Regions from separate parts of the Candidatus Streptomyces philanthi genome, predicted to be linked through region 2. Evidence: riboswitches for the same ligand, from Rfam matches in the RefSeq annotation. Region 2 holds a riboswitch; the other holds the start of a gene.
What was found. Region 2 has a riboswitch for S-adenosylmethionine ahead of thrC (threonine synthase). Riboswitches for the same ligand answer to the same signal wherever they lie in the genome.
Positions count from the first base shown of each region.

Region 1: another riboswitch for S-adenosylmethionine. It lies ahead of AC51EU_RS14600 (aminotransferase class V-fold PLP-dependent enzyme); the one in region 2 lies ahead of thrC (threonine synthase).

Region 1 is NZ_JCANQV010000101.1:4,184-9,285, reverse strand. Features, by position in the region: gene qcrA (cytochrome bc1 complex Rieske iron-sulfur subunit) at 1-130, shown strand, start outside; gene qcrB (cytochrome bc1 complex cytochrome b subunit) at 127-1,764, shown strand; gene trpD (anthranilate phosphoribosyltransferase) at 1,904-2,968, shown strand; SAM riboswitch class IV at 3,063-3,180, shown strand; gene AC51EU_RS14600 (aminotransferase class V-fold PLP-dependent enzyme) at 3,370-4,746, shown strand; gene AC51EU_RS14595 (Lrp/AsnC family transcriptional regulator) at 4,789-5,070, opposite strand; gene AC51EU_RS14590 (rhomboid family intramembrane serine protease) at 5,067-5,102, opposite strand, start outside.
Region 2 is NZ_JCANQV010000129.1:6,109-11,210, forward strand. Features, by position in the region: gene AC51EU_RS16730 (KGGVGR-motif variant AAA ATPase) at 1-423, shown strand, start outside; gene AC51EU_RS16735 (alpha,alpha-trehalose-phosphate synthase (UDP-forming)) at 489-2,006, opposite strand; gene AC51EU_RS16740 (glucosyl-3-phosphoglycerate synthase) at 2,066-3,025, opposite strand; SAM riboswitch class I at 3,195-3,342, shown strand; gene thrC (threonine synthase) at 3,360-4,643, shown strand; gene AC51EU_RS16750 (MoaD/ThiS family protein) at 4,825-5,102, shown strand, end outside.

The DNA.
Region 1 (5,102 bases), on a different contig from region 2:
TGGCCGCGTGATCTTCGGTCCGGCCGGACACGCCCTGCCGCAGCTGCACATCACGGTGAAGGACGGCTACCTCGAAGCCGTCAGCGACTTCGCGGAGCCCGTCGGCCCGAGCTTCTGGGAGCGCGGATGAGTAACGAATCGACCGCGACCGCGACGCGTCGCGGCCAGGCACCGCGCGGCGAACGGATCGCCGACTGGGCGGACGGCCGGCTGGGCATCTACAGCCTCGCCAAGGCCAACATGCGCAAGATCTTCCCGGACCACTGGTCCTTCATGCTGGGTGAGGTCGCGCTCTACAGCTTCATCATCATCATCCTGACCGGTGTCTACCTGACGCTGTTCTTCCACCCGAGCATGGCCGAGGTGACCTACCACGGGTCCTACGTGCCGATGCACGGGGTCAGGATGACCCAGGCGTTCGAGTCGACGCTGCACATCAGCTTCGACATCCGCGGTGGTCTGCTGATCCGGCAGATCCACCACTGGGCGGCGCTGATCTTCCTGGCCGCGATGATGGTCCACATGATGCGGGTGTTCTTCACCGGAGCGTTCCGCAAGCCGCGCGAGGTCAACTGGCTGTTCGGCTTCCTGCTGCTGTTCCTGGGCATGTTCACCGGCTTCACCGGCTACTCGCTCCCCGACGACCTGCTCTCCGGCACCGGTGTGCGGTTCCTTGAGGGGGCGGTCCTGTCGGTGCCGCTGATCGGTACCTACCTGCAGATGTTCATCTTCGGCGGCGAGTTCCCGGGGCACGACATCATCCCGCGGTTCTTCACCGTCCACGTGCTGCTGCTGCCGGGCATCATGCTCGGCCTGCTGGTGGCGCACCTGATCCTGGTCTTCTACCACAAGCACACGCAGTTCCCGGGTGCCGGCAAGACCAACAACAACGTCGTCGGCATGCCGCTGCTGCCGGTGTACATGGCCAAGGCCGGAGGCTTCTTCTTCCTGGTCTTCGGTGTCATCTCGGTCATCGCGGCCCTGGTGAGCATCAACCCGGTGTGGGCGATCGGCCCCTACCGGCCGGACCAGGTGTCCACGGGCGCCCAGCCCGACTGGTACATGGGCTTCGCCGAGGGTCTGGTCCGCGCCATGCCGGGCTGGGAGTGGGACTTCTGGGGTCACACCCTGAACTTCGGGGTGTTCGTCCCGATCGTCCTCTTCCCGCTGGTCCTGTTCGCCATCGCGGTCTACCCGTTCGTCGAGGGCTGGGTGCGCGGTGACAAGCGCGAGCACCACATCCTGGACCGCCCGCGCAACGCCCCGACCCGCACCGCCTTCGGTGTGGCCTGGCTGGTCGCGTACTTCGTGATGCTGATCGGCGGCGGCAACGACCTGTGGGCGACGCACTTCCACCTGTCGATCAACGCCATCACCTGGTTCGTCCGGATCGCGTTCTTCGCCGGCCCGGTGATCGCCTTCATCGTCACCAAGCGCATCTGCCTGGGTCTCCAGCGCCGCGACCGGGACAAGGTCCTGCACGGCCGCGAGTCCGGCATCATCAAGCGCCTGCCGCACGGTGAGTTCATCGAGGTCCACGAGCCGCTCAGCCAGGAGCAGCTGCACACGCTGACCCAGCACGAGCAGCCCGCGCCCCTGGAGCTCGGCCCGGAGGTCGACGAGAACGGCGTCAAGCGCAAGATCAAGCGCTCGGAGAAGCTGCGTGCCAAGCTCTCGCAGAGCCTCTACGGCGAGAACAACGTCATTCCGAAGCCCACGGCGGAGGAGTACAAGGAGATCACCAGCGGCCACGGCCACCACTGATCCGCAGCACGCCGTGTAAGACACGGCGGTAGGCAACGCCACCCGAGGGCCCTGTCCGGCGACCGGACAGGGCCCTTCGGCATGCCCGCGGGTCGATAGGGTTTGAGTGCACACACGAAGACGACCAGGAGCGTGGACCATGAACGTGGTGACCCCGGAAGGCGGCGGCAGCGTGGCGGCCCGCACCTGGCCGGACATCCTGAACACCCTGCTCACGGGCCAGGACCTCACCGCCGACGACACCGCCTGGGCGATGGACCGGATCATGCGCGGCGAGGCCACCGACGTGCAGATCGCCGGTTTCGCGGTGGCGCTGCGCGCCAAGGGCGAGAGCGTCGCGGAGATCTCCGGCATGGTCCGGGCGATGTACGCGCACGCCCGGCTGATCGACGTACCGGGCCCCAGCGTCGACATCGTCGGCACCGGCGGCGACGGCGCCCGCACCGTCAACATCTCCACGATGTCCTCGATCGTGGTGGCAGGCACCGGCGCCAAGGTCGTCAAGCACGGCAACCGCGCCGCGTCCTCCGCCAGCGGCGCCTCCGACGTGCTGGAGAAGCTGGGCGTCAACCTCGACCTGCCGCCGCGCCGGGTCGCCGAGATGGCGCAGGAGGCCGGGATCACCTTCTGCTTCGCGGTGAAGTTCCACCCCTCGCTGCGGCACGTCGCCACCGCCCGCAGCGAGCTGGGCGTCCGTACCCCGTTCAATGTGCTCGGCCCGCTCACCAACCCGGCGCGGGTCGGCGCCCAGGCGACCGGTGTCGCCGACGCCCGGATGGCGCCGATCCTGGCCGGGGTGCTGGCCGAGCGCGGGACGTCCGCGCTGGTCTTCCGCGGGGACGACGGGCTGGACGAGCTGACGACGACGGCGACGTCGCGGGTGTGGATCGTGCGGGACGGCACGGTCCGCGCCGAGGCGTTCGACCCGCGGGACGTCGGCATCGCGCTGGTGCCGGTCGAGGCGCTGCGCGGCGCGGACGCGTCGTACAACGCCGATGTGGCGCGGCGGCTGCTGGACGGGGAGCGGGGCCCGGTGCGCGAGGCGGTGCTGCTGAACTCCGCGGCGGCGCTGGTCGCCCTCGACCCGGTGGACGCGCCGCTGACCGAGCAGATCCGGGCCGGCATGGAGCGGGCCGCCGAGTCCATCGACTCCGGTGCCGCGCGCCGGGTGCTGGAGCGCTGGGTGGCGGCCAGCAACGCCTGAGCGCCGCACGCGCCAGGGCGGGGCCCGGTCCGGTTGATCTCATCAGCCGGACCGGGCCTTGCGCCGTCAGGGGCGTATGGCATGATGCTCGGCAGGTCACGAGTGACAGCGACACAGGCCCCGGCCCGCTGTCCGGCAACCCTCCTTCCGTGGCGGGGTGCCCCGGGTGATGACCGGGCCGCAGGCAGCGAGGTCTGCGGCAAGCGCGGATCCCTCGCCAGGGATCCTGGTCCTTGAGGGAGTTCTTCCGTGACGCAGCGAATGCGATAGGGCCGTACGGCCCCTTCCCCGGTTCTCCGGTCTTTTTCCACCTCTTTCTTCTGCCTTTTCCGCCGCGGGATCGCGCGCCCTTTTCCGGTGCCCCGCGCGGGGAATTCGCCTGCCTCTCACGGGAGTTCGCCATGCCTGTTTCCGCCGTTGCCGCCGACCGCTCCGTGTGCGCGCCGCTGCCCGTCCTGGGACGCGATGTCCTGGTCCCGCTGGTGACCGGCGGCGAGATCGGCTACGCGGCGCTCGACCACGCCGCCAGCGCCCCCGCGCTCCAGCGGGTCTGGGACGACGTGGCGGCCTACGCGCCGTACTACGGCAGTGTGCACCGCGGCGCCGGGCACCTCTCGCAGCTGTCCACCGACCTGTTCGAGAACAGCCGCCGCACCGTCGCGGAGTTCCTCGGCTGCCGCCCCGGCGACCAGGTGGTCTTCACCCGCTCCACCACCGACTCGCTCAACCTGCTGGCCGCCGTGCTGCCGCCGCGCACCCGGGTGTTCGTCTTCGAGACCGAGCACCACGCCTCGCTGCTGCCGTGGGAGCGGCGCGCCGACACCGAGGTGACCTACCTCGACGCGCCCCGTACGCCCCAGGAGGCGGTGGACACCCTGGAGAAGGCGCTCGCCGGGCGCGAGCCCTACGGCCCCGCCCTGGTCTGTGTGACCGGCGCGTCGAACGTGACCGGTGAGCTGTGGCCGGTGCGGGAACTGGCCGCCGCCGCGCACGCCCACGGCGCGCGGATCGTGGTGGACGCCGCCCAGTTGGCCCCGCACCACCCCGTCGACCTCACCGCACTGGACGCCGACTGGGTGGCCTTCTCCGGCCACAAGCTGTACGCGCCGTTCGGCTCCGGGGTGCTGGCCGGCCGCCCGGACTGGCTCCGGGACGCCGCACCGTACCTGGCCGGCGGCGGCGCCAGCCGGACCGTCGCGCGCCGCGCCGACGGCGGGGTGGACGTCGCCTGGCACACCACCGAGGCCCGGCACGAGGCCGGTTCGCCCAATGTCATCGGCGCCCACGCCATCGCCTCGGCCTGCCGGGCACTGACCGAGGCGGGCTTCGACACCCTCGTAGCCCGCGAGCGGGAACTGATCGCGCGGGTGCGCCAGGGGCTGGCCGAGGTGCCCGAGGTGCGGGTGCTGTCCCTCTTCGGCGACGACGCGCCGCGGGTGGGGGTGCTCTCGTTCGTCGTCGAGGGCTGGAACAGCTCGCACTTCGCGGCCGCGCTGTCGGCGGAGTACGGCATCGGCGTCCGCGACGGCCTGTTCTGCGCGCACCCGCTGGTGCGCACCCTGCTGGGCGGCGGCTCCCAGGAGCCGGGGGAGTGCGGCGCGCCGGACGCCGCCCCCGGCGAGCGGTCGCTGAACGCCGTCCGGGTCAGCTTCGGCGCCGGGACGCCCGACGAGCACATCGAGCGGTTCCTGCGGGCGGTGCGGGAACTCGTCACGGACGGCGCGCGGTGGAACTACCGGACCGAGAACGGGCGTTGCGTCCCCGACACCGCGGCGTGACGGACGGGCGGCGGGGACGGACGGCCGTCCCCGCCCCCGGTCTCAGGCGTCCAACCCGATGGCGAACGCCGCCTCCAGGTCGTGCTGGGAGTAGGTGCGGAAGGCGATGTGCGTCTCGGTGGACGCGACACCGGGGATCTTGCTGATCCGGCCGGGGATGACATCGGCGAGGTCGTCGTGGCGGGCGACCCGCACCATCGCGATGAGGTCGTAGGCGCCGGTGACCGAGTAGACCTCGCTGACGCCCTCCAGCGCGGCGATCTGCTCGGCGATCTCCGGGATCTGGTCCACGCTGGTCTTGATGAGCACGATCGACGTGATCACTGCTGGCTCTCTTCCTCGGTCGCCTGTTCGTC
Region 2 (5,102 bases):
TCGGAGCGATGGGTGCCGGCGGCCCTCGCCGACTTCAACGAGCAGGTGCAAGCCCGCGATGTCGTGCGGTTCCTGCGCGATGCCGCCGAGCGGTCGCTGGGCGACGCCGATTGGCAGGACCGGTTGCTCGTCCCTTCGGCGCTTCGCTCGGCGCTGGTCGCATGCAGCAATGAGAAGCTGCGTGAGCTGCGTCAGGAGAACCCCTCGCTCGGTGAGCTTCTGCGGTCCGTGGGGCGGTACGCCGATGAGGTGGTCATGCCGTTCAACGCGGAGGACGTCGGCCTGGACGCCAATGGCAGCAGCGTTCTGGAGGAGGCCGGCGCCTTGCAGCGGGATGCCGACGGCCGTTACCGACTGCCGGAGATCTACCGTCACGCACTGGGGTTCCGGACCCGAGGCCGAGCCCGGGTCGTACGGAGCTGACGGGCTGTGGTCGCCGCCCTGCTCACCGCACTGGCCGACCGGATCGGCGGGCGCTGACCGCGGCCTCAGCCGCGCAGGTCCTCCAGCTGGTCCAGGAACCACCGCGCCGGGGGCAGTGCCGTCGCCGCCTCCGCCAGCCGGGCCGTGCGCGCGGTGCGCTCCGCCTCGTCCATCGTCAGCGCGGTGTGCAGGGCCTCGGCGGTGGCGTTGACGTCGTACGGATTGACCGTCAGGGCGTGCGGACCCAGCTCCTCGTGGGCGCCCGCCTCACGGGAGAGGACCAGGGCGCAGCCCGCGTCGGAGACCACCGGGATCTCCTTGGCGACCAGGTTCATCCCGTCCCTGATCGGGTTGACCACGGCGGCGTCCGCCAGCCGGTAGGCGGCGAGCGAGCGCGCGAAGTCGTCCTTGACGTGCAGGACGACCGGCTGCCAGCCCGGGGTGCCGTACGCGGCGTTGACGTCCTCGGCGATCCGCTGGACCTCGGCGGTGTAGTCCCGGTAGACGGCCAGGTCCTGCCGCGAGGGGTAGGCGAACGCGAGATGGACGACCTTCTCGTGCCACTCCGGGTGGTCGGCCAGGAAGCGGCGGTAGGCGAGCAGCCCGCGCACGATGTTCTTGGACAGTTCCGTACGGTCCACCCGGACGATCACCTTGCGGTCCGTGCCCCCGATCTGCTCGTGCAGCGCCGCCAGCCGCTCGTCCACGTCCGGGCGGTGCGCCCGCTCCCGCAGGAACTCCGCGTCGGCACCCAGGCCGTGCACGCCCGTCAGGGTCAGGCGCGGCCCGCCGTCCTGCTGGGTGGTGACGGTGCCGGGCGCCGTTTCGCCCTCCCGGTAGGCGACGGCGTCCTCGCCCAGCACCCGGGCACAGCAGTCCAGGAACGCACGGGCCCACCTGCGGGTGAGGAAGTTCGCCCGGTCGGCGCCGAGGATGCCCAGCAGCAGCCGGCGCTGGATGCCGTCGGGGAGCATCGCGAAGTACTCCGCCGGCGCCCACGGTGTGTGCGAGAAGTGCGCGATCCGCAGGTCGGGCCGCCGCGCGCGCAGCAGCCCCGGGACCAGCGCCAGGTGGTAGTCCTGCACCAGCACCGCGGCGCCGGGCGCCGCCGCCGCGGCCAGCGCCTCGGTGAACGCCGCGTTGTACTCCTCGTACGCCGCCCACTGCGCACGGAAGGCGTCGTCGAAGACCGGTTCGAGCGGCGTCTGGTAGAGCATGTGGTGGACGAACCAGAGCACGGAGTTGGCGATGCCGTTGTAGGCCGCGGCGTGCACCGTCTCCGGGATGTCCAGCATCCGCACCCGCTGCCCGCCGGTGTCGTCCGACGGCAGCGACCCGTCCGTACGCCGTACGGCCTCCCGGTCGCCGTCACCGAGCGCCGCGCACACCCACAGCGCGTCGGTGCCCGGCCCGATCGCCGACAACCCCGACACCAGCCCCCCACCGCCCCGTTTGGCGGTCAGCCCACCGTCCTCGCCCCGCGTGTAGGACACCGGACCGCGGTTGGACGCGACGAGCACCTCGGCACACCCGTCGTCATGAACCCCGGCACCGGACTCGGCACCACTGCGCTCGGAGACCATGCCGCGAGACTAACCCGGGGAGGCGTCGCGCAAACGTACGGAACACGGCGCCGCCCCCTTCAGGCCGCCCGCCGCTCCGCGTACTCGGGGATGTCCGCCATCGGGGGGCGTTCCTCGGTGTCGACGTCCGTCGTCCGGGGGACGAAACCGTTCTCGCCGCGGTCGAACTGGGTCAGGCGGGGGCGCACCAAGGGGCCGCGGGCGAGGCGGAGTTGGGCGGTGCGGTAGATGGCGGCGGCCATCCGGCCCAGGGCCTGGCCGTCCTGGTGGCGGTGCTTGCGGACGCCGACGTCCACCTGGGCGAGGGCGTCGAGGCCGACGGTGTGCAGCGCGTCCACCAGAAGGCCCAGTTCGACGCCATAGCCCACCGGGAACGGCAGGCGCTCCAGGAGGGAGCGGCGCGCCGCGTACTCGCCGCCGAGCGGCTGGACGAAGCCGGCGAGCAGCGGCCAGTGCAGGTTCAGCAGCGGGCGGGCGACCAGCTCCGTGACCCGGCCGCCCTGGCCGGCCTCCGGGCCCGCGCCCGTCTCCAGCGGGCGGTCGTACATCGCCTTGACGAACTGCACGTCGGGGTCGGTCAGCAGCGGCCCGACGATCCCGGACACGAAGGTGGCCGAGAACTCGCGCAGATCGGCGTCGACGAAGCAGATGATGTCGCCGCTGGTCGCGAGGAGGGAACGCCACAGCACCTCGCCCTTGCCGGGCAGTGCCGGTATCCGGGGCAGCACGCTGTCCCGGTGGACGACACGGGCGCCGGCCGCCGCCGCGACCTCGGCCGTCCGGTCGGTGGAGCCCGAGTCCAGCACCACCAGCTCGTCGACCAGCGGCGTCTCCGCGGTTATCAGGCCGCCGCGGATCGCCGCGACGATCGCGCCGACCGTCGCCTCCTCGTCCAGCGCGGGCAGCACCACGCTGACCGTCCGGCCGGTCTGCCGCTTGGCGTCCAGCAACCGGTCCAGCGGCCGGTCGTCGGCGGACCAGGAGCGGCTGTTCAGCCAGCGCTCCACCTCTTCCAGCACGTCTACGACTCCTCGGTGCCCGCCGTCCGGCGGGGCGTGTGATCCATCTCGCGGTTCGGACGGCTGTCTCCCCTGTCACAGCCTTCGGTTACAGTCTTGAACAACGCGGGCGACCACCGCATGCCGGGGTCGTCGCGCCACAAAAGCCTGGGTCCGCCCAGTGCCATACCGCTCATCCAGAGGGGCAGAGGGATACGGCCCGTTGAAGCCCCGGCAACCCTCCAGTCGGTCTCAGCCGCAGTGCGCGCGTGAGGCTCCCGGCTAGGGAAGGTGCCAAATCCGTCTCGTGGCGAGATGCGCCGCGAGGAAGATGAGGAGAAAGGGCCTCGCCTCCATGGCTGTGCACGTCACCGAAACCACTCCGGCCGTCACTCTCGGTCCCGCCGCGGCCCTCTCGTGCCGCGAATGCGGCGAGCGGTTCCCCCTCGGCCCGATCTTCGCCTGCGCCTCCTGTTTCGGACCCCTCGAAGTCGCCTACGACCTCCCGGCCGGCGACCCCGAGGCGCTGCGCGAACGGATCGAGTCCGGCCCGCACAACATCTGGCGCTACGCCCCGCTGCTGCCCGTCCCCGCCGACGTGGCGGGCAAGCCCAACCTCAACCCCGGCTTCACCAAGCTCGTCAAGGCCGACAACCTCGCCCGCGAACTGGGCGTCACCGGCGGCCTGTACGTCAAGGACGACTCCGGCAACCCCACCCACTCCTTCAAGGACCGCGTCGTCGCCATCGCCGTCGAGGCGGCCCGCGCCTTCGGCTTCACCACCCTGTCCTGCTCCTCGACCGGCAACCTCGCCGGGGCGGTCGGTGCCGCGGCCCGCCGCGCCGGGTTCCGGTCGTGCGTCTTCATCCCGCACGACCTGGAGGCCGGAAAGGTCGTCATGGCCGCGGTCTACGGCGGCGATCTGGTCGGCATCGAGGGCACCTACGACGACGTCAACCGCTTCTGCTCCGAGCTGATCGGCGATCCGCTGGGCGAGGGCTGGGGCTTCGTCAACGTCAACCTCCGTCCGTACTACGGCGAGGGCTCCAAGACGCTGGCGTACGAGATCTGTGAGCAGCTGGGCTGGCGGCTGCCGGACCAGATCGTCGTCCCGGTCGCCTCGGGCTCCCAGCTCACCAAGATCGACAAGGGACTGAAGGAGCTGATCGCGCTCGGCCTCGTCGAGGACCGGCCGTACAAGATCTTCGGAGCCCAGGCCGAGGGCTGCTCCCCGGTCTCCACCGCCTTCAAGGCCGGGCATGACGTCGTCCGCCCGCAGAAGCCGGACACCATCGCCAAGTCCCTGGCCATCGGCAACCCCGCCGACGGCCCCTACGTCCTCGACATCGCGCGCCGTACGGGCGGCGCGGTGGAGGACGTGACCGACCCGCAGATCGTCGACGCGATCAAGCTGCTGGCCCGTACGGAGGGGATCTTCGCGGAGACCGCGGGCGGGGTCACCGTCGGCGTGACCAAGAAGCTCATCGAGGACGGCCTGCTCGACCCGTCCCTGACCACCGTCGTCCTGAACACCGGTGACGGCCTCAAGACGCTGGACGCCGTCGCGCCCACCACGGGCCCCACCGCCACCATCCGCCCCAGCCTCGACGCGTTCCGCGCCGCCGGCCTGGCGGACTGACACCCGGCACGCTCCCCAGGGCCCCCGTGCGCGGCGGTGCCCCGGTGGCGCGTACCCGGCCTCCCGTATACACGCCACGCCCCGTACGCATCCCGGTACGCGGTTCCGCTCACCCCTACCCTCGTCGCTCCTCATCCCTCGTCCCCACCCTCAGTCCCAGCAGTCGCAGGAAGGCAGAACCATGAGCGTCAACGTCCGCATCCCCACCATCCTCCGCACCTACACCGGCGGCCGGGCCGAGGTGCCGGCCGAGGGCGCGACCCTCTCCGAGGTGATCGCCGACCTGGAGAAGAACCACCAGGGCATCGCGGCCCGCGTCCTGGACGACACCGGGAAGCTGCGCCGCTTCGTCAACGTCTACGTCAACGACGACGACGTCCGCTTCGAGCAGGGCCTGGAGACGCCGGTCCCGGACGGCGCGGGCGTGTCGATCATTCCCGCCGTGGCCGGCGGCTGCTG